3 regions of the Sphingobacterium sp. MYb388 genome follow, and region 1 is predicted to be linked to each of the others. Evidence: riboswitches for the same ligand, from Rfam matches in the RefSeq annotation. Region 1 holds a riboswitch; each other region holds the start of a gene.

Region 1 (7,749 bases):
AGGTCTGGTTGGTTCGGAACGTAAAAGATTAACCACGATTATCTCTAATCTTGAAGTTATTACCAATACATTTAAAAATAATAGCGGTCAGATCACAGCTATCATGTCCAATTTGAATACTGTAACAGATAAAGCAGCTAAATTAGATTTCCAACAAACTATGGATAAAGCTAATATGGCTATGACAGACTTCCAAACAATCGTAGATAAGATCAACAAAGGGCAGGGTTCAATTGGATTATTGATCAATGATAATAAGCTCTATGATAATTTGAATAATGCTTCAGAAAGCCTTGATCACCTGATGAAAGATATTAAAGAGAAGCCGGGAAAATACATTAAGCTTTCCATCTTTGGTAAAAAGGGAGAGCAGGAGAAATAAAATTAAAAAGGCTTGAAGGTAAACTTCAAGCCTTTTTAATTTATAAGGTTTCTTTCAGCCATCCGAAAAATTCTCTTTGCCATACCTGAGCATTATGCCCTGATAGCACCCAGTGATTTTCGTCGGGTAAATAAACTAATCTACTTTTGATTTTCTTCAATTGTGCAGCCTGAAAAGCACCTAGTCCCTGGCCAATCGGCACGCGGTAGTCATGACCTCCTTGAAAGATTAATATTGGTGTATTCCACTTGTCAACATATTCAGAAGGGTTGAATTCGGTATATGATTTTACATTTGCTTTATCCCAATAAGGACCGCCTAGTTCGTGGTTCGCGAAAAACAATTCTTCTGTCGTACCATACCAACTTCTCATATCGAATAAGCCGTTATGTGCAATTAATGTTTTAAATCTATTTTCATGTACTCCAGCTAGCATATATACTGAATAACCACCATAACTAGCACCGATAGCAGCACGACGTGTTGTATCTACATATTTCTCTTTAGAAATATCATCAATGGCAGATAAATAATCCCGTATAGGCTGTCCGCCCCAATCTTTGGATATTGCTTCATTCCATTTGACTCCCCAGCCAGGCATCCCGCGACGATTTGGAGCGATCACAATATAACCTTGAGAAGCGATAAGCTGTAGATTCCAACGGAATGAGTAAAACTGGGTCAGTGCAGACTGAGGGCCACCTTCGCAATATAAAATCGTTGGGTATTTTTTTGTTGGGTCAAAATCTGGCGGATAAATTACCCAAGAAAAAAGATCTTGGCCATCAGAAGCTTTTGTAATTCTGGATTCAATTTTATTATCACTGATATGAGCATACATTTTATCATTGACAGTCGTCAATGCCGTTAACGTTTTATTCGCTAAGTCATATTTGTAAATCTCTGTAGCTCTTGTGAATTTTGTTGATGTTACGATCAACTGATTGGCTACCTGTCCCACAATTCCTGTGATATCAAAATTTCCTTCAGAGATTTGTTTAATCGATGCTAAAGATTTGTTTTTTAAATTAGTAGGAACAGTCAGTTCGAAAAGTTGTACGGTACCTTTGGATGGTGCCACAAAATAAATCTTACGATTGTCCTTGCTCCATATGAAAGAGTTTACTGTGCCGTCCCAATGTGCAGTAAGATTTAAACGCTGAGATGATGCTTTATCGAAAATAATGATATCATTTTTATCGGCTTCGTAACCATCTTTTTTCATACTTAGCCAAGTTAACTTAGTTCCATCTGGACTGTAAGTCGGGTTGGTATCATAGCCATTCATACCCTCAGTCAGATTTGTTGTTTGCTTAGAAGTAAGATCATAGCGGTAGATATCCGTATTTGTACTCACGGCATACGCTGTTCCAAACCTTTTTTTACTGACATATAGCACAGCTTTACTATCTGGTGTCCATTCAAAATCTTCAGAACCGCCAAATGGCATTTGAGGGCTATAGAAAGGCTCATCCTGCAATAAATCAATTGCTTCGCCAATCTTACCGTTGTTATAGCTGGCTACAAATGGATGATTGAATTTTCCATTATTGAACGTGTCCCAATGACGGTAGTCAAGATTGTCAAAAACATAAGCGTCAGATTTTGGTAAATCAGGATATTTGTCGGTACTGTGATATTTTTTGATTAAAACTGCTTTGCTAAATAAAATATATTGACCATTTGGAGAGAGTTTTACATTTTCTAGATCAGTTTCGCTGTGTGTCAATTGTATAGCTTCACCTTTATATCTATTCTTTTTCCAAAGTTGCCCTTTGAACAAGTAAATGATATCGCCATTTTCTGTAATCTGTACAACAGACTCGCCGCCCTTTTCACTTGTTAGAGGAGCTGTGTTACCTGTTTCTAGGGATAATGTGTAAAGGTTTTTTTCCGAACTGTTTGTTTCTATAGCATAATTAGAGACACCATATATTAAAGTTTTTCCATCTGTTGAAATTCCTTCTCCAGAAACTCGGCCTAATTTCCAAAGTGTCTGCGGATCTAATGGTGCTTTTGTGGTGTTTTCCATATTAAGAACCATTTTGGTTTCTTTGTTTTCCTGAGCTATTGATGCCGAAGCGCATAATAAAATGGAAAGCGTTATTAAAGATTTTTTTTTCATAAAGAATACGAATATGAACAGGCAAGATACAAAATCTAAGATCATTTAACATATTAAATAAAGTATTGGAGAAAGAAAACAAGGTGAAGGAATTGTTCAGAATGACGCGATATCACTTTGTGTTAAACTATTGAAGGGAATTGGAGAAATTATAAAATACTATCTTAACGCATTAAAAAAAGCATACCATTGATATTAGTGACTGAAAATTATATAGAATTAGTTGGATAAAAAAAGCTTCACTCAGTGCTCAAAAAGGAAGGGCTATTTAACCTTTTTAGCGCTGAGTGAATACGCAATTTTAAAGCTGTCTTTGCTCTTATTGGAGAATCGGGATAAGCGTATTTTCCTCTAATCTTACTGCGACATACTTTACGGAAGTAAAACCATCTTCTCTAGAAATGATGTTGGAAAGATCTAGCCCTCTTTTAGAAAAAGTACTTATGAGCGCAGTGCGGAATGTAGATTTGGAAGAACCCCAACCTTTTTCCGATACCGTATCATTGTTGAGCTGTATCAGTTCGTTGATTGAATAATAACTGAATTTTTCCAGTAAATGTTGATAAAGATTTGGTGTTGACATACAATTTAAAAATTTAAAGGATTAAACCATAAACTGTATCCAGATATTTTTGGTCGAAACCCATATTAATTTACCACCGCGGTTATGTAACTCGGTTGGTATTGCAACGTGCAATTCTGAATACTCTACAAAGTTAGTAGATTTTATTTTGTTTCAAAATTTATTTTAAAATAATTAATTCATGATGAGAATTTTATGAATGATGTCGATCCGATTATTATTTCTTTATGGCAGCAATTATAATAAATATTGGCCTTCTCATCTCGTCTTTCATTTCCGGATAAATTTTTAAAACTTCCTCTGAAGGTTTGGATTCCGATATTTGTTGAATATCAAAATTAGATTTAATAACTGTGTTGATGATAGTTTCTAAATTTCGATGGTATTTAGTTACCTCGTGTCCAAGAAATCGAGTGTTTCTTTGACCTTCTTCCTGATAATTGTCCATCGGCCAATGCAGACGATTTCCATTTTCATCCTTAAACCAATCCTGTTCAGCTCTTGAAGTAAAAGCAGGGTGCTCCATTGAAAAGACAAAACTTCCTCCTTTTTTAAGAATTTGATTTATTTTCATAAAAACACTGCTTAAATCTTTTAGGTAATGGAATGCAAGTGAACTAATAACGACATCAAATTCTTCATGGTCAAAATTAATATCCTCGATGGCCATTTTTTTATATTCAATTTCAAAGTTTTTGGAATGCTCTTTTGCTTTATCAATCATTTTTTGAGATAAGTCAATTCCAATTACATTTTTAGCCCCTTTTTGCTTAGCATAAATGCAGTGCCATCCATATCCGCAACCTAGATCAAGCACTTTCTTATTTTGGAAATCGGGTAACATTTTCTGTAAAACATGCTATTCTCCAGCAGCATTTAAACCATCTATAGAACGTTGCATCTTTCCATAGCTTTCAAAGAAGCTAGGATCATCATATTTGTTTTGTTTCATTTTATTATTCGCCGTTTCAAGATAATTTCAAATTTACTGCCAATATTATTTTTATCAAAACTTAGTTGGCTGAACGAGACATAAAAGCATACTTGACGATCCACCCATCAACAAGGGTGGATAAACCTTTAGTAAGTTACACTGTTATTAACATATTATCTCTTCGTTAGGAAAATTAAATTTGATATTGAATTAATTTTTGGTTATTTTTAAATTGTAAAATATATTGTACATAAATGTTTTAATATTTTAATGAAACTAATATTGATTTAATGAAGAAATATCTGCTTTTATTGCTATTTTTTTGCACACTGCTTATTGTTAGTTGCAAGAAATCAGAAGAAATTGATCCCCTATCAAACATGAGTATCGTCTTCTCTGACAATAATCATCCTGTCAAAGGAAAAGTGAAGTACGACTATAATTTGGACAATTGTGGACAGATCAATCTTATTACGAGCGTAAAGGAATCTGATGGTACTTATTCACAATTGAAATTAACTTTACTTTCTAATGGAGCATTAGCCAAGGTTCAGTATTTCAAACAAAATTCTTCAGCTGATGGTAACTATTTTGCTCCACATCTTCAGCCAGAGAAATCTTTTCAAATCGCGGATTTTAAATATGAAAAAGCAGGTGGTCGATTATCTTTTTCTTTTAGTGGAAAAGTTTATAAAAACAATGAGCAAGAACGAGTACTGACTGGTAAAGTAGATCTGCACGCCATTGAATATGCACCGTGCGAAGCATTGATCCTTAATGTAATGACAGTGAAATCTGCTTTTAATTTTTTCTCTATGTACTCATCTTCTACTAAATCAACTGTTAATCCAGGTAGATCGGACCAGTACAACTACTATACATATGTTGCTCACTCCAATTCTGGTCAATTTATAAATTTGAAGCTGGAAAGCGATATTTCAAAATTGGTAGGCCAGGAGATTGACTTTGATGACACTAATCCATTATACAGTGTTAAGTACTGGGAATATACCGGACTGTTTATGTTGGAGGAATCTTATGGATCCCTTGATCAAAACTGGAAGCGTTTTCAAACGAGGGGTAAATTTACCAGTATCCAAAAAGTATCGGATGAAAGATACAATAAACCGTATTACAAAGGTATAATCGTTATGGATATACTTGATGAAGGCCGTTTAGTTAAAGAAAGTGTCGAATTACCTTTTTATATGTCGTCAATGGACTGAGTAGCTCAATGAAATGTAGCATAGGCCACCTGAATAAATGTGTCTTTTATAATTACAATGCGTCTGATATTAATCAAGTGCATTTGTGAGGTCCTTTGGATCAAAGTTTAAAGTGTACTAGTTTTTCATTTAATATATGGGCATGTAGTGGAAATGCTTTACCTTAATATGGAGTGAAGCTGAAGGTAAAATATACCGTAGTAAAACTTCTGTAGGTTAATAACTTATATTAATGTATAAATGATATTTAAGAAATGTATAAATGATATTTAAGAGTTTATAGAGGTATTTTAGAGTTTAAGCCGCGGTAATACAATCTCTCTTTTACCAAGTTATAATTGCGAGATAGTTACTTATATAAACGCATATTTTGTTGTAGCCAATTTTCAAATAAATAAACCATTATGGCAATTTTAAAAGGTGGGATAAATGGACCTTTTTCGGGTAAAGTCGGAAGCATTGTAGGTTATGAATTAAACGGTCAGGCTATTATTCGGTCTCTTCCGCAAGTTGTGAAAAGAGCTCCTAGCGAATTGACGCTTATTAATCGGATGCGTATGAAGGTAGTATCCCAGTTTCTGAGACACCTTAAAGCTCCGATCGCATTTGGCTATAAAAACGTTGCCCCCAAAGGCAGTCGTATCGGAACTTTTCAATCGGCCCAATCTTATTTATTCCACAATGCAATTGATTATGACACCGAAAATGTGCCCTATGTTAATCCGGAGAAAGTGTTGGTATTTCGAGGTGATATGGTCCCGCCACAGCTTATTAATGTGGAACGTAGGGACAATAAGCTGTATGTCGAATGGAATACAGATGCCTGTAAGGGTTATCCTACTGCAGTCGTTGTACTCGCTTATGTAATTGAAAAGTCCTGCGTTTGGAATGAAGGAGCAGCAATCTCTACGGATGGAAAAATGTTGTGGGAACACACACAATTTTCTATTAAAGAAGATCAGGTCCACATCTATGTCGGTTTCTACGATATGCTACATGATAAATTCTCAGATTCTGTATATGGAGGATGCGTATAAGAAGTTTTTTTATGCTGCCTGATCAAAGTATAACTAACATTTTCTGTCCAATACTTTTTAGCTACAATAGCATATCATGGACAGAAAGTGTTAATAAAGTTATTACTACATGCTTCTGTCGTATTGCCTCATCTGGCCCAATAGTTTTCTTTGAATGTGATGGTGGTTTTATAAACATCTATTGTTGTCTCCAATTCACGGGAGTCATAACACCTATTTTTATTTTTGTATCGTGGTTAAATTCATTTGCAAAAAATACAATAGCTCATTATTGTGTTTTACCCAAATACGAGGTTTTTCTCATTCTAGATCTTGTAAGCCATTTTATAGTATAAGTTATGTCATAGAAACGGTCAAGGTAATAGACCATTAACCACTTTATATATAGAGAGATCTATTTCAAAAATGAAGCAACCAACTCTTCGATAACAAGCATCAATATATTAGCAAGCCAAAACAGATTTTGTAAGCACCTATTATGGAGTGAAGGACGAGCCAATAAACGAATAACATTGACTATACAATCGCCCTAGTGGCACACAACAAATAGCCTGCATGCACACAAGAACGACACTAGGATGAGCCTAGAATCACACAAGGTGGAGTATACTTCCATGCTGCATGTGCACAATGATGCGCCTTCCTATGGCCTCGCTATGCACATGTTATAGACAGCAAATGAGCAATTAGGCTTATCCGACCGCTATAGATGGAAATAGAAACAATAATCCATTTCATTATATTGCTTTTCTTTTAAGGAGTATCAAGATATATGTTAAATATATCTTGATACCTTCTGTTGCCAATCTCATCGTTTATCGTATTGATACCAATTGATCTTTGTGGATACGCGCATTAAAATTGCCAATATGATAAATATACCTATTGTACCCACTATGAGTGAATAATCACGTAATTGCATTAAGATAAATATGAAACTATAGAAAATGGAAAGTATTCCAGAAAAGATAAGTGCAGACCTGCTATCATTGGTAATAGATTTAATGAATGAAGCGATAAGAATAATAGTAGCTAATGCGGCTAGTAGGTAAGCGAGGTTGAAACCCAGATGCTCACTAATGGAAAGAAGCAGGGAGTAAAAGAGTACCATAGCAAAACCAATCAGCATATACTGTATAAGATGTATGCGTTGTTTTTTTATAATTTCTGTGAAGAACAGTGCCGCAAATGTTAGAATAATAATCAAAATTCCATATTTGGCTACACGGGTAGTTTTTTGATAATTATTGACTTCCTCTAAGAAGTTGATTTGAATCATATCTTTTTCTGTCGCTATACTACTCTCAGTGGTAGCGGTAGGTTCGACAGTACTGCTATATCCTTCACTGACGGCATTACTGATTTCATAATTGTTTTTAATTTCATACAGTTTCTCTGCTTCACCAACCCATTGTTGCGAAAATTTACGGTTGAAACTTGGAATATTCCAGGTTGCCTCAAA
Region 2 (7,749 bases), on a different contig from region 1:
ATGGCCAATCCTGTAAACATAAATAAGAGACTAACAACAGTTGCATCTTTCTTGTTACGTTTAAAATGCCATAGTGCACCTGCGAATCCAATTATTAGCGGAAGGAAAAAATAGGTATTCCGAGATGGATTATGGATCATTTCATCCGATAATTTAGATTGTCCACCTACATGTAAATTGTCGATAGCCTTAATCCCTGATAACCAATTTCCTTCTGTTAAAGAACCGTGTCCCTGCTGATCATTTTGCCTTCCAACAAAGTTCCACAGGAAATAACGTGCATACATATGCCCCACTTGATAGTTAAAGAAGAATTTCAAGTTGTCAGCAAAATTTGCTTTTCTTCCTTCTTCAATACCTAAATAACCTTTATAAAAATATTGATGATAGGGTTTTTGACTGTAAATCCTTGGGAAAATGGTTTCTCTATCAAATTGATAACTTGCGGCTCTTTTTATTGAAGTATACTGGTGGTTGTCTTTTCTATAATCAATACGTTCATTGATACCTATGGGATTTGCATCAAAATATTGCCCTTTTATGAGTGGCTCTGATTCATACTGTTCTCTACTTAAATAACCCAAGAAAGAAAATACGTTTTCAGGATCATTATTATTTAAGGAAGGGTTAGCATTAGCCCTTAGCAATACCATAGTGAAAGAGCTATATCCTAATAAAATAAAACAAGTTGCCAAAATCGCTGTATTCAAAATAACTTTTCCTTTTCTTATGGAGTAATATATGCCATAAACTAATGCCGATAAGATCATTATGATAAAAACGAATATGCCCGAGCCAAATCCTAATCCAAGTGTATTGACAAAAAACAAATCAAACTTGGCAGCAAATTTAATAAGGTACTGGATTATTCCCCACAGAATAATGGCCAATATTCCTAGTCCAATAAACAATGCTTTACTAATTCCCCAAAACGTTGTACGATCAGTTTTCTTAAAATAAATAATAAGTGCTATCGCTGGAATAACTAATAGATTCAATAAATGAACTCCTATTGAAAGTCCAATAATATAAGCGATGACAATAAGCCAACGATCTGCATGCGGTTTATTTGCACGGGCTTCCCATTTTAGAATTGCCCAGAATACGACTGCTGTACATAAGGATGACATCGCATAAACTTCAGATTCTACTGCTGAATACCAGAATGTATCGGAGAAACTGTAAGCTAAAGCTCCCACCATGCCTGCTCCCATTATTTTAATCAGATGATTTTTATCATTGGATTGATGATCAGATTGGATAATTTTTCTTGCTAATGCTGTTATGGTCCAAAACAAAAACATAACTGTCAAACCACTGCATATAGCAGAACCCACATTCATCCAAAATGCAATCTGAGCTAAATTTCCTAAAGCAAAATTTGAAAATATATTCTGCAACATTAGAAACAAAGGTGCTCCAGGCTGATGAACAATCTGAAGTTTATATGCTGATGCAATAAATTCACCAGTATCCCACCAACTTGTTGTTCGCTCTGCTGTGATAATGAAAACGGATGTTGCTATGATGGCACATAGCCAACCTAACACGTTGTTTACTTTCTTATAATCCATGAATGATTCAGGTTTAATTGATTATTTGATAAATCAAATTAATTTTCAATTAAATATAATAAAAAGAGATTTCATTTGAGGGTGATTAACTTTTTTTAACAAAAATCGAAACGCATAAAAAAGCCTGCTATAATGTGATAGCAGGCTTTTTTATACGATATAAGTCTTAGAATAACTTTTCTACAATACTTTTAGTCGGTCCAGGATTACTCATGGTATAAAAATGTAAAACTGGCGCACCAAAGTCAATTAATTCTTTACATTGTTGTACCAACCACTCTTCTCCGACTTGTCTCACGTCTGCATTATTTTTACATCCGGATACTGCTTCACTCAATTCCTCTGGAATATCCAAATGAAAAATTTTCGGAAGCGTAATCAGTTGTTTTTTTGTTGTCAATGGTTTTAAACCTGGTATAATTGGAATATGAATATCATTTTCCCTGCACTTATTGACAAACTCTTTATATTTTTCAACATTAAAGAACATTTGTGTAACAATAAACTCAGCCCCCATCTCAACCTTCTTTTTTAACCATTTAAAATCGGTATTAAAATTTGGCGCTTCGAAGTGTTTTTCAGGATATCCTGCAACGCCAATACAAAAGTTGGTCTTTTCTGAAATCGCAATATCCTCATGTAAGTACTGTCCTTGGTTCATATCGGCAACCTGCTGTAAAAGATCTGTTGCAAATGCATGACCACCTTCTGTTGGTATGAAATCAGGATCGCCTTTTCTTGCATCACCTCTCAATACGAGCACATTGTCAATACCCAAGAAGTTCAAATCTATCAAAGCATTTTCAGTTTCCTCTTTTGTGAAACCACCACAGATAAGATGTGGTACAGCATCCACTTTATACTTATTCATAATAGCGGCACAAATTGCAACAGTCCCTGGACGTTTACGATAAGCCACACGTTCTAATAAACCGCTCTCGTGCTTCTTATACATGTAGTCTTCTCTATGATAAGTCACATCGATAAAGGGAGGCTTGAATTCCATAAGTGCATCCATTGTTTTAAAAATACTTTGGATACCTTGCCCCTTAGCTGGTGGCAACAGTTCAAAAGAAAACAAAGTTTTTCCTTTGGCATTACTGATATGATCAACGATTTTCATTAATATTTTTTAAAGTGATTTTGGTTGGCTTACATCGAAATGCACAAGTGGACTTGTTTCAACTTATCTTTCCCAGCTCTGAGTTGGGGTAGAATGTAGCACCTTATAAAATAACAGGTTGCTAAGGCTTCATTGGGTCTATTCCCTCGGCCTTTCTCTATAAGCATCGGCTAATATCGGCAATAGAAATTTATAATCAAAATAATATTAAGGTCATGCCTAAAAAAATGCCCCAATAAAACGTTTATTAAAATGGATTTCTTTAAATAAAAAAGAGTTACTGCATATAACTACAGTAACTCCTTTTTATTAATCTGTATATCGTGAAGACTTTAAATCTCCTTATATAGCTCAACCAATCCATCTGGTAAATCAACCTCTAAAACTTTATCCTCTGAATCAATTCCTAGCATAAGATCGTCATTTAATGGGAACATCAATTCTTTTCCATTAAAGTCTACTGTTGCTATAAATTGCTGAGGCATTTCCTGTACATGTTTAATCTCTCCTAATTCTCCATGAACTTCATCAATCACCAAGTATCCAATTAAATCCGTATATCTAAAATCATCAGGATCACGCTCTGGCATTTTATCATTTGGAAGGTATATTTTCTTACGCACTAAAGGTTGTGCTTTATCAATATGATCGACGTCTTCTAAATTTAAATAGGCTGTACTATTTGATTGGTATTTGATATTGTCGACAAAGTAAGGCACTAATTTTTTATTCACTTCAGCAAATAAAACATCAAAGTCTAAATCTTGATAATCTTCAAATTCAAAAAAAAGCTGAAGCTCACCTTTTAATCCACGTGTTTTGCTAATATAACCGATGTAAAAACTTTCTTCTATGGTCATGTTCTAATTTGAAAGTGCAAATTTAAAAATATAAATATATAAATACAGTACTTCGTAGGTATAGCAACTACATTCTTAAAAAAAAGCCGGATCAAAATTGAACCGGCTTTCTTGATACTGTATGAAAGAAAAATTAACCTTCAGTTTCTTCTGCAGCAGGAGCTTCAGTTTCTTCAGCAGGAGTTTCTTCTACAACTGGCGCATTTTTAGCGGCAATAGCAGCAGCTTTTTCTTCTTTTTTCTTAGCTTCAGCAGCTAATGCAATTTTCTTAGCTTCAGCTTTAGTAGTTGCTAAACCGTCTTTTTTACCAGCAGTTCTTGCATCATTAGCTTCAGTCCAAGCTACAAATTTAGCTTCAGCAGCTGCTTCATCAAATGCACCTTTTTTAACACCGCCTAATAAGTGTTTTTTGTATAAAACACCTTTATCCGAAAGGATAGTACGAGCTGTGTCAGTAGGTTGTGCACCATTATTCATCCAATCCAAAGCTTTGTCAAAATCCAAAACGATAGTCGCTGGATTTGTGTTCGGGTTGTAAGAACCAATACGTTCGATGAATTTACCATCACGTGGAGCACGTGCATCTGCTACTACTAGGTGGTAAAAAGGACGTCCTTTTTTACCATGTCTTTGCAATCTGATTTTAGTTGCCATGTTTTTGTGTTATTTATGTATTCAACATATCCCCCGTGCTACATGCAAGAGGGGACGCAAAGATACAAAGGATTATTGGAAGTTAAAAACTAAAAATAGAAGTCAACTTCCACAGAATAAGAAAGATGACAAATAAGCGTCATTATATACCATTATGGCCAAATTATTTCATGCACACCGTCTTAGTCTTACAACGAAACAAATCATAGATGCCATCTGGATGATACAAATTTATATAGGGAATTAATTTGTAATTTTGCCTTATTTCTAAAGGTTCCGTACGCATTAGCAATTTTGTCTATTCAAATTAATAAGCGTATTTTCATCCTTCCAAATCAAATTGAATTCATGTCATCGATAGCGCCATTAAAAATATTAAAAGCCTCAGCTGGTTCAGGCAAAACATTCAGCTTAACTGTCCATTACCTGACTTTATTACTTTCAAAAGAAAACAGTTATCGTGAAATATTGGCCGTCACTTTTACTAATAAGGCGACCGCTGAGATGAAGGAAAGGATCTTATCTGTTCTAAAAGGATTAGCACAAGGTGACAAAAGCCGAAAAATCGATGATTATAGACGTTTATTGTTGACCCAATTTCCATATTGGAGTACGACTTCAATTCAAGAAAAAGCACATCGTGTTTATCGTAAAATCTTACATGATTATAGCCATTTTACCATCAGTACCATTGATGGTTTTTCGCAAAAAGTGATTCGAAGCTTTACTTACGAACTCAATTTAGATGCTGCTTACAAGATTGAAATGAATACAAGTAAGGTGCGGCAGGACCTTACTGTCATGTTAAATCAACTTCTGGATCAACGCCCTGATTTATTGGAATGGATTATTGAATATGCGGAAAAGAAAATTTTAAATAATGAAAACTGGAACTATCGTCGTGAATTAACCAATCTAGCGAATGAGATATTTTCTGAAAACTTTAAAGAGTTTGACAAACACCTCCTATCGCAAGATTCGGATAAAGTGTTCAATACCTTAAATAAAGAAATTGAAAACTTTACAAAAATATTCCTAGAAGCAGTTCATGAGGAAATAAAAAGTTTTGCAAATACTTTTAAGGCATTAAATATGGATTCTGCTGACTTAAAAGGAAAAAGTAGAAATCCGATTTACTCGCTTTCTAATTCAAAGAACAACGTATTCAAACAAAGTACTTCTAAACTACAGGAGATCATTGGTAAATATGTAGAGCTCCTAGATAAGGAAGATGCATTTTTAGATGGCAAAAAAGAAGTTAATTACGGACTACAGCAGGCACTTTTACCTATCTTAAAAAATTTCAAAATATTACAGGATAAATTAAGTACTTATATCACATATGAGGCATTCCAAAAGAATTTCTACTACCTCCGTCTTTTAAAAGAAATGAGTGATTTGTTAGCGCAATGGCGAAAGGAAAATAATGCACAATTAATTTCCGATGCGCAGATCCAATTGAATAAGCTTGGGCTAGATCAACATGGAGATCCTACTTTTATTTGGGAAAAGATTGGAAATCGCTATCAGTATTTCTTGTTCGATGAGTTTCAGGACACTTCCCGCATTCAGTGGAAAAATTACAGTCCTTTATTGATTAATGCCCTTGGGAATGCATCGGGAGAATTATCCGAGCATTTAATCGTTGGTGATGTTAAACAAAGTATCTACCGTTGGAGAAATGGAGATTGGCGAATACTATTGGAACAGGCTGAAAAACAAGTAGCAGATGCCTTTCATATTTCAAACGAGCAGGAATTACAGGAACTTGTTGAGAATGGCTCGCTGGATGTAAACTATAGAAGTCTTCCAAATATTATTCATTTCAATAATTACCTATTTGAGACAGTACCTGATCATATCCAACAGTTACTTAATGAACATATTGCTACTAATCTTACTACGGAAGGACAAACATGGTGGCAGGAAATGGGATATGACCACATGATTAATAAAGCCTACGATGGTGCGTCACAAAAGGTTCCAGAAGCAAAGGTCTTAGATGAATCACAAAAGGGTTCTATTACCATCAAATATTTTGATGTAGAAAATAACGTGAGAAGAAACTCACAAGTTGAAAATCTTACTGTATCTTCCTTATGTGAACAGATTGAAGAATGGATTACTTCGGGCAGATACCAAGCTAATCAAATCGGAATCCTTGTACGATCGAATAAACAGGCGCGATTGATTATCCACGAATTAATGAATTATAGAAATGAAAAACAGTTACATTTTGAAGTTATCTCTGGAGACGCACTGGCATTAGAGGCTAACGAAGGTATTCAGCTGTTGATCGAAACATTAAAAGCATTTGTTTTTAATACGGATAAGCACATTTTATATAAAGCTAAAATCACACATCTTTATCATATTATTCAAAAAGAGCAAAATTTCAATGCCGAAGTCTGGTTGAAATTTAAGGAAAATGATGTTCTTAATTTAAATGAGGACCTCCCTAAGGATCTGATTGAAAATTGGGAAAATTGGCAAAAATTACCCTTAGTTCACCTCGTTGAAAAACTTATAGAAGTTTATAGTTTAACCTCATTACACAACCCACATTTGCCTTATATTCTTGCATTCAAAGATATGATCGCTAATTTTTCTGCAAATGGGGAACGCGGAATTAACCAGTTCTTAACCTTTTGGGATGAAGATGGGGTGAAGGCGGTACTTCCTTCTTCGGGCAAAGTGGATGCCATTGAGGTAACCACTGTACATAAATCTAAAGGTTTAGCTTACGATGTCGTTATGATTCCTTTCTGCAGTTGGACACTAGATGGTATGACCAACGGAAACTTCTGGATAGATACGGAAGGTACAGCTCTTGAAATTATTGGAAAGGCGCCCATAAAATATACCTCTTCTTTAGGGCAATCAACACTCTATCAAAAATATTATGAAGAGATGGTTTTCAATTATATGGATGCCCTGAATACATTTTATGTGGCGACAACCCGAGCAATAGAACATCTTTATATATCGGCTCCTGCTTTTAAGCAAATCGTTGACAAAAAAACGGGAGAGATAATGGGAATGGATGTAAAAAATGATTTAATCAGTGATATTGTTTATCAAGTGCTTGACAGCAATAATGGAGCCTTTACACTTACCGACAACGAATTGCATATCGACCATGTTATTCGTAGAGAAAAAAGCACTAAGATTGAAGTTGGCAAAATTGCCTTACAGCAATACCCGATTTCAAAAGAATTGGATAAAGCCTTTGATAAATCATCACAACGCACTATCACCAGTATCCTGCTATTGGATAAAGCGTCCCAATATGGTGTAATGGCTCACGAAATTATGTCGATCATAACTTCTGAAGACGAAATTGATGGTATTATAAATCAATATATTTCTGAAGGAATATTTACACCTTCAGAAAAGTCAGCGATTTTACATGAAGTCAACCAAATTTGGCAACACCAACAGATTAATAAATGGTTAACTGGGAATTTCAAAATTTGGAATGAATCGGCTATTATTACTGCTAAAGGAGAAACATTACGTCCTGATAAAGTTTTCACA
Region 3 (7,749 bases), on a different contig from region 1:
CGTATCAAGGAGAAAAGAACGATAAAAGTAGAACGATGACCAAACTTATCCAAGCAGTGGGTGCAGTTTTGGAAAAAAAAGGATATACAGGACTTTCAATCGCGAATATTGCCAGTACTGCTGGAGTAGACAGAAAATTAATCTCAGTATACTTTGGAAGTGTTGACAATCTTATCGAAACATATATAAAAGGTAAGGACTACTGGGTAGAAGCAACCATTGCTGCTGAGGAAACACTTGCAAAAGCTTCAGGTACTAGCTCTCGCCTTTTCCTTGAAAACTTATTACTGGAGCAAATTGATCAATTCACATTGAATGAAGAAATGCAAAAAGTAGTACTTTGGCAGATCAGTGAAAAATCTGATATTATGTCCCATGTAACGCAGACTAGAGAGAAGATGAGTGCCCTGTTTTTCCCATATTCTGATAAAGAACTCGCTGGAAAAGATGTTGATCTTAGAGCCGTCTCTAGTTTACTAGTAGCTGGTATATATTATCTTGTATTGCATACAAAAACAACAGATAGTACCTTTTGTGAGATAAACTTAACAACAGAAGAAGGAATAAATCGAATTAAAGATGCTGTTAAATTCATTTTAAAACAGACTTACGGGGTAAAGTAACGTCAATAGCTTAGTTGTTATTGACCTATTTTTATTTTCTAAATGTTAATTAAAACACAGTTTTTTACATCTAATAAGGAATATCGTAAAACTTAGTATTCCCTTTGCCACCATAACGATGATAAATATTATGGCTTTCAAAGAACAATAGCATTTAAAAGGTTGTATAATAAATAAACCTCTTGTACAGCAAAATATGATAAGTACAATTACTGAGCATAATTAAATTTTAGATGCTGATTCTCAAGATTTACTGAAATTCCTTTACTTCAAAATCTAAGGAATAGCCAATATATAGCAATTAGCGACTAATTAATTGTTGTTGTTTGCCCATTGCCTTATATGAACCTATATTTTTAACTAAAAACCAAGTAAAATAAAGCTCCGTCAAAATTTAAGCAACAATAAAATATGGTTTAATTATCTTCATTTAGCTTTATATCCATTACGTTTGAGTGGAGAGTCATGACGATGCATCAGGCTATCGGGTAAAAACTCTAATTTATATAAAGGTTGAACAGGCTTATTCTCAAGTTTAGAATTGCCACTGTCTCCTAAAGGGATAGCATTCTTAAAAGAATTTGGTATCGGAGCTGCATCGTCAATGTCAGTTTTTTTGTGTTGCATATGATAATGAACATTTGGATCTGTCGGAATCTTTAACACCGGAGTATTAGACTTGTAGCGACTTCCTCTCATATTCAAATCTGCACCCTCCCTATCTATTGGCAGACTATTCGATTTTACTACATTAAAACGTTCATCCGAATTGGGCTCCAATTTTAAATCAAAATTTTTCGATCCGTATTTATTACCCTCTGTACCAAACTTAGCACTTGATGTATCTCTGGATACACTATATGCATGTGTTGCAAAAAATGAAATACAGAAACAAACTAAACTTAATATCTTTTTCATATCGAGTATTTTTATAAAATATTTATCTAAAATAAAGCTTAATCCTTCATAATGAAACATTAAGCTTGTTAAACATTGTTAAAAGCAATTAAATCAAATAAAGCATCCCTATATTTGTAACAAATGAAGAAAAGTAGCATAGTTTTAATTATTAGCTTGATGACCCTAGCATTACTGGGAGTGGCAGCTATGCAATTTTATTTTATCAGAGAATCCTATCGTCAAAAATCACAATTGTTTGACGAATCGGTCAATGCTTCCTTAACGGCAGTCGCAGGTAAAATAGAACGTCGGGAGGTAATTGATTTTGCAAAAGTGCAACAGCAAACCAATATCAAAAAATATCAATTTGAGCAGGAGAAGCAAAGGCATCTTGCTGAACAATTGAAAATGCAAAGAGATCTGGAAAACTTAAGAGCTGATCAATATGCCATAAAAGAAAAATTTAAAGAAGCTGAAGATCAACTAAAAGAAACATTTCCTAGTGTTGTATCTATTGAAAATTCATTTTATGAGACTTACATCAATAGAAAAAGTAAAGAAAATGTATTAAGCATTGACGTCATCAAATACAACAGTCCTGATCATGTCATAAAAGAATATGTAGAAATTGGAGCAACCAAATTTCTACCAAAAGAAAATGCAAAAGATGATAGTGCAAGATTCGTTATACCAACAATAGATCCTATCTTAAAGCAAGCAATTGAGTATAAAATTGCGACTTTACCTCCAAGATTCAATAAACAGATTGCTAAGAAAATAGTAGATCTTGAAAATAAGTTGGAAAATATGAGCGGTCAGAATTTGATTGGAACTGGTAAAAATGTATTTGATACTATCGCAGCTATTGGCGGGAAAAGAAGCGGTCTTATTGAAGATGTTGCTATTGGAATGGAGCTATCCAAACGCCCATTTAGAGAGCGCTTAAATATTAATCTCATTCAAAACTTATTAAAAGAGGAACTTGCAGAAAGAGATATCAATTATCCTTTTAATATTGAAGTTCGCGATAGCAGTAATATCGTTTTCAGTGTACAAACCATCGATAATATTATTAAACCAAATAAAATAACTCGTTATTCAACAGCTCTATTTAAAGGAGATATTGGTTCTCCTCCAGGAAGATTAAGCGTTTATTTTCCTAGAAAAAGTACTATCATTGTTGATAATATGAGTTATCTATTGCTCCCTACAATAGCTTTGCTTTTCCTATTAATTGGCTGTTTTGCATATACCCTATTAATCATATTCAAACAGAAAAAAGTTTCAGAGATGAAAACTGATTTTATCAACAATATGACGCACGAATTTAAAACACCTGTTGCTACAATTATGATAGCTAGTGAATCCTTGCGAGATCCAGAGATCATATCTGATGAGCGTAGAGTAAAGCGTCTTGCAAATATTATATATGATGAAAATGTGAGATTAGGTAACCATATCGAACGAGTATTAGATATTGCCCGTCTGGAAAAAGAAACATTAAAGTTAGAAAAAACACCTATTCACATTAATGATCTGCTTTCAGCAGTATTAGACAGCATGCAACTTCAAATACAAAAAGTAGGTGGCAAATTTGAACATCACTTTGATGCACAAAATGATATTGTAGTAGGAGATGAACTTCATTTGTCAAATGTATTTTTCAACTTGGTAGATAATGCTATAAAATACAGTAAAGATAATCCACACATAATTGTGAAAACCAAAAATACAAAAGAAAGTATTCAAATTACAATTATTGATAATGGGATTGGAATGGCAAAAGATCATTTATTAAAAATATTTGATCAATTTTATCGCATTCCTACAGGAAATGTCCACAACGTAAAAGGTTTTGGATTGGGACTATCATATGTTTATGATATTATTAAAAGAATGAATGGTAAAATTCAAGTAAAAAGCGATAAAGATAAGGGAACGCAGTTTGACATTCTATTACCCATAAAAAATTAAATTTAAAACGATATTAATTTCGTATATTATCATCAATATTCGAACAAAACCATAAGAATATGCAGAAGATACTATTAGCAGAAGACGATCCAAACTTAGGAGATTTATTAAAAGATTATTTAGAGCTTAAAGGGAAATTTGATGTCACCTTATGTACAGATGGTGAAGAAGCTGTCAATCAATTTCGCAAGAGCAGTTATGATCTTTGCATTTTAGACGTCATGATGCCCAAGAAAGATGGCTTTACAGTAGGCCGAGAAATCAGGAAAATAAATACAACAACCCCCATCATATTTGCTACTGCAAAAGGTATGATGGAAGATAAAACAGAAGCATTTGAACTTGGTGGCGATGATTATATCACAAAACCATTTCGAGTGGAAGAATTACTCCTTCGCATAAATGCATTGCTTAAGCGTGTTGTAAGAGAGAAAGATGATCAGGTTGTAAGCGATAAATTTGAGATTGGAGAGTACTTCTTCGATTATACAAGTCAACAAATTGCGCATAAAGGTGTGCAACAAAAACTATCAACGAAAGAAGCGGAATTATTACGTCTACTTTGTCTAAAAAAGAATGATGTACTGACTCGAGAAGAAGCCCTTTTAAAAATTTGGCATGATGACAATTACTTTACAGGCCGGAGTATGGACGTTTTCTTAAGCAAATTGAGAAAATACCTACGAGATGATCCCAAAGTTGAAATTGTCAATGTACATGGAAAAGGCTATAAATTATTGGTTAGCTAATACACAATTACTAGAATAATAAAGAGATGTTAAAAACATCTCTTTTTGTTTATCTTGCAACAATGAAACTATCGATTCCATTTTTTTTAATCCTTTCAATCTTTTGCTCTTCTACATCGCTTTATGCGCAAAAAGATACTTTACAAAATGATAATCAAGATTTTGAAACCAATGCTAAGCCAATAAATTATAAGCAATTAATAGTTCCTGCGGCTTTAATGACTTACGGAGTAATCTCATTAAATAGCCCATACCTCAAACATAAGGATCAACAAATAAACAATTCAATTAATAATGATCCGTCCAAAACCTTTAAACTTGATAATGTTAGTGTTTTCATTCCTTCTGCAGCGGTCTTTGGGCTTGACTTACTCGGAATACCAAGTAAGCACAATTTAAAACAACGCTTAGTGGTAAGTTCGATTGCCCATGCAATCACCTTATCAGCAGTATATACCATAAAAAAAACGACACCTACTTGGAGACCCGATCGCGCAGATCAAGAATCTTTTCCTTCAGGACATACTGCTGTACCTTTTACCGGTGCAGAAATTCTATGGCAAGAATATAAAGATCAATCCATTTGGTATGGTATTGCAGGCTATACAATTGCGGCGGGAACAGGTTACCTGAGAATGTATAATCATAAACATTGGTTTTCTGACGTCGCCATGGGAGCTGGTATTGGTATTATGGGAACAAAAATTGCATACTGGCTCTTACCATTATTTGATAAACACTTGCAATCAAAAAAAACAAGTTACCTAACGATGGCAATACCATTTTACAATGGAAAACAAATTGGTTTGTCTGCTAATTTCCAATTTTAAACCTTGGTTTATTATCATTTTTATATAAAAGTTACAAAATATTTGTTTTTATAAAACTAATTCCGATATTTACAGCGCTTATAGAGAAAGGCAGAGGGAATAGACCCAATGAAGCCTTAGCAACCTGTCGATTGACAAGGTGCTACATTCTACCCCATCAAAAAGTGGGAATGATAAGCTAGACACAAAATATATCTTGTGCCCTCCTCTCTAAAAGCAATCAAAAAATTTAGTAAATAGATTCAAGAATTTTTGATCGTTTTTTATTTCGAATAAAAAAATCCTTCTAATTTCTTGCTTCGTTAAGGTTGAACAAATAAAATAATTTTATATTTATGTTACTAACGAACAACTTAGGTTACCCACGTGTAGGTGCCTTCCGCGAGTTGAAAAAGGCCAATGAAGCATATTGGGCTAAAAAAATCAGCGCGCAAGAATTATTGCAGGCTGGACTGAAAATCCGTGAAGGCAACTGGAAAACTCAAAAAGATGCTGGCATCGATTTGATTCCTTCCAATGATTTTTCATTTTATGACCAAGTTTTAGACTTGACATTAACTGTAGGTGCAATCCCTGCACAATATCAATCACTTTTAAATAACGAAGATAAAGGATACAATTTGGACCTTTACTTTGCAATGGCGCGTGGTTTCCAGCAAGATGGCGTTGACGTAACGGCAATGGAAATGACAAAATGGTTTGATACCAACTACCATTACATCGTACCTGAATTCGTGAAAAATCAAGAATTCAAATTGACTTCAGAGAAATTCTTAAATGAATATAATGAAGCAAAATCTTTAGGTATTGAAACGAAGCCTGTGTTAATTGGCCCGATCTCATACTTATTATTAGGTAAAGAAAAAGAATCTGGTTTCAACCGTATCGATTTAATCGATAAGTTGGTTCCTGTATATGAAGAAATCTTAACTAAATTGGCTACCGCTGGTGCAAAATATGTACAAATTGATGAGCCATTTTTAGCTTTAGATATTGATGATGCAACACGTGCTCTATACACTCGTGTATTTACTAAATTAGCTGCTGCTGCTAAAGACATCAAAATTATTGTAACGACTTATTTCGAGGCTTTACGTGACAACGAAGAAACAGCTCTAAACTTACCAGTTTACGCAGTTCATGTTGATTTAGTAAGAGGTGAAAACCAACTCGACACTATATTAGCCAAAGTTCCGGCTTCATTAACACTTTCTTTGGGTGTAGTTGAAGGTCGCAACATTTGGAAAAATGATTACGTAAAATCTTTAGCACAAATCAAAAAAGCTGTTGATGCTTTAGGCAAAGACCGTGTATTAGTAGGACCTTCGAGTTCATTATTACACGTACCTTTCGATTTAGACAATGAAGATAATGAAGAGTCATTGCCTAAAGAAGTTAAAAATTGGTTGGCATTTGCTAAGCAAAAATTAGCAGAGGTAAAAGATTTAGCGATCTTAGCTGAAGGCGAAGTAGATGCAAAAACCGCTGAGCGTTTCGAAGCCAATAAGGCTGCTGCGGAAGACCGTCGTACATCTTCTTTAATCCACAAGCCTGAAGTTAAAGAACGTACAGCAAATATCACTGATGATGATGCTAAACGTACATCTACTTTCTTAGCTCGTAAAGAAGCACAACAAGCGAAATTTAATCTTCCAGCATTTCCAACAACGACAATTGGTTCATTCCCACAAACTAAAGATGTTCGTAAATGGAGAGCTGATTTGAAAAAAGGCGCAATTTCTCAAGAACAATACGATAAAGAAATCGCAGAAGAGACAGAAAGAACAATCCGTCTTCAGGAGCAATTGGATATCGATGTATTAGTTCATGGTGAATTCGAACGTAATGACATGGTTGAGTACTTCGGAGAGCAATTAGCAGGTTATGCCTTCACTAAAAACGGATGGGTTCAGTCATATGGTTCACGTTGTGTAAAACCTCCAGTTATTTATGGTGATGTTTACCGTCCTGCTGATATGACCGTACGTTGGTCTTCATACGCTCAAACCCTGACAAACCGTCCAGTAAAAGGAATGTTAACGGGGCCGGTTACGATCTTACAATGGTCATTCGTACGTAACGATCAACCACGCTCTACAACAACTTACCAAATTGCATTAGCGATTTTAGATGAAGTACAAGCTTTAGAAAAAGCAGGTATTAAAATTATCCAAATCGATGAACCTGCAATTCGTGAAGGTCTGCCATTACGTAAAGCTGATCACCAACAATATTTAGATTGGGCTGTACGTTCATTCCGAGTTTCATCTTCGAATGTAGATGACGATACACAGATTCACACCCATATGTGTTACTCTGAGTTCAACGATATCATTGAAGATATTGCTGCAATGGATGCTGATGTAATTACTATCGAGACTTCACGTTCGCAAATGGAATTATTAGATGCATTTGCTGCAGATTTTAAATATCCAAACGATATTGGACCAGGTGTATATGACATTCACTCTCCTCGTGTTCCGAGTACAGAAGAGATGGTTGAATTATTACGTAAAGCAAAAGCGGTAGTTCCAGCTGAACAACTTTGGGTAAATCCTGACTGTGGTTTAAAAACACGTGCTTGGCCAGAGACTAAAGCTGCCTTAGAAGCTATGGTTGAAGCTGCTAAAATCTTGCGAGCTGAATAAGTTTAGATTTTTAGAATTATAAATA

What was found. A riboswitch is a leader RNA that binds a small molecule or an ion and turns the genes downstream of it on or off. The one in region 1 is predicted to bind S-adenosylmethionine.
Region 2: another riboswitch for S-adenosylmethionine. It lies ahead of metF (methylenetetrahydrofolate reductase [NAD(P)H]); the one in region 1 lies ahead of WH188_RS21510 (hypothetical protein).
Region 3: another riboswitch for S-adenosylmethionine. It lies ahead of metE (5-methyltetrahydropteroyltriglutamate--homocysteine S-methyltransferase); the one in region 1 lies ahead of WH188_RS21510 (hypothetical protein).

Annotation. Positions count from the first base shown of each region.
Region 1 is NZ_JBBGYV010000008.1:239,028-246,776, reverse strand. It holds gene WH188_RS21520 (MlaD family protein) at 1-382, shown strand, start outside; gene WH188_RS21515 (S9 family peptidase) at 423-2,507, opposite strand; gene WH188_RS21510 (hypothetical protein) at 2,827-3,090, opposite strand; SAM-I-IV-variant riboswitch at 3,126-3,219, opposite strand; gene WH188_RS21505 (class I SAM-dependent methyltransferase) at 3,308-3,934, opposite strand; gene WH188_RS21500 (hypothetical protein) at 4,405-5,250, shown strand; gene WH188_RS21495 (DUF6266 family protein) at 5,655-6,287, shown strand; gene creD (cell envelope integrity protein CreD) at 7,096-7,749, opposite strand, start outside.
Region 2 is NZ_JBBGYV010000003.1:621,312-629,060, reverse strand. It holds gene WH188_RS13055 (protein O-mannosyl-transferase family) at 1-1,574, opposite strand, end outside; gene metF (methylenetetrahydrofolate reductase [NAD(P)H]) at 1,741-2,697, opposite strand; SAM riboswitch class I at 2,758-2,863, opposite strand; gene rimM (ribosome maturation factor RimM) at 3,030-3,557, opposite strand; gene WH188_RS13040 (30S ribosomal protein S16) at 3,691-4,212, opposite strand; gene WH188_RS13035 (UvrD-helicase domain-containing protein) at 4,561-7,749, shown strand, end outside.
Region 3 is NZ_JBBGYV010000012.1:64,684-72,432, reverse strand. It holds gene WH188_RS24635 (TetR/AcrR family transcriptional regulator) at 1-623, shown strand, start outside; gene WH188_RS24630 (hypothetical protein) at 1,050-1,541, opposite strand; gene WH188_RS24625 (sensor histidine kinase) at 1,665-3,497, shown strand; gene WH188_RS24620 (response regulator transcription factor) at 3,557-4,246, shown strand; gene WH188_RS24615 (phosphatase PAP2 family protein) at 4,309-5,076, shown strand; SAM riboswitch class I at 5,152-5,256, shown strand; gene metE (5-methyltetrahydropteroyltriglutamate--homocysteine S-methyltransferase) at 5,412-7,724, shown strand.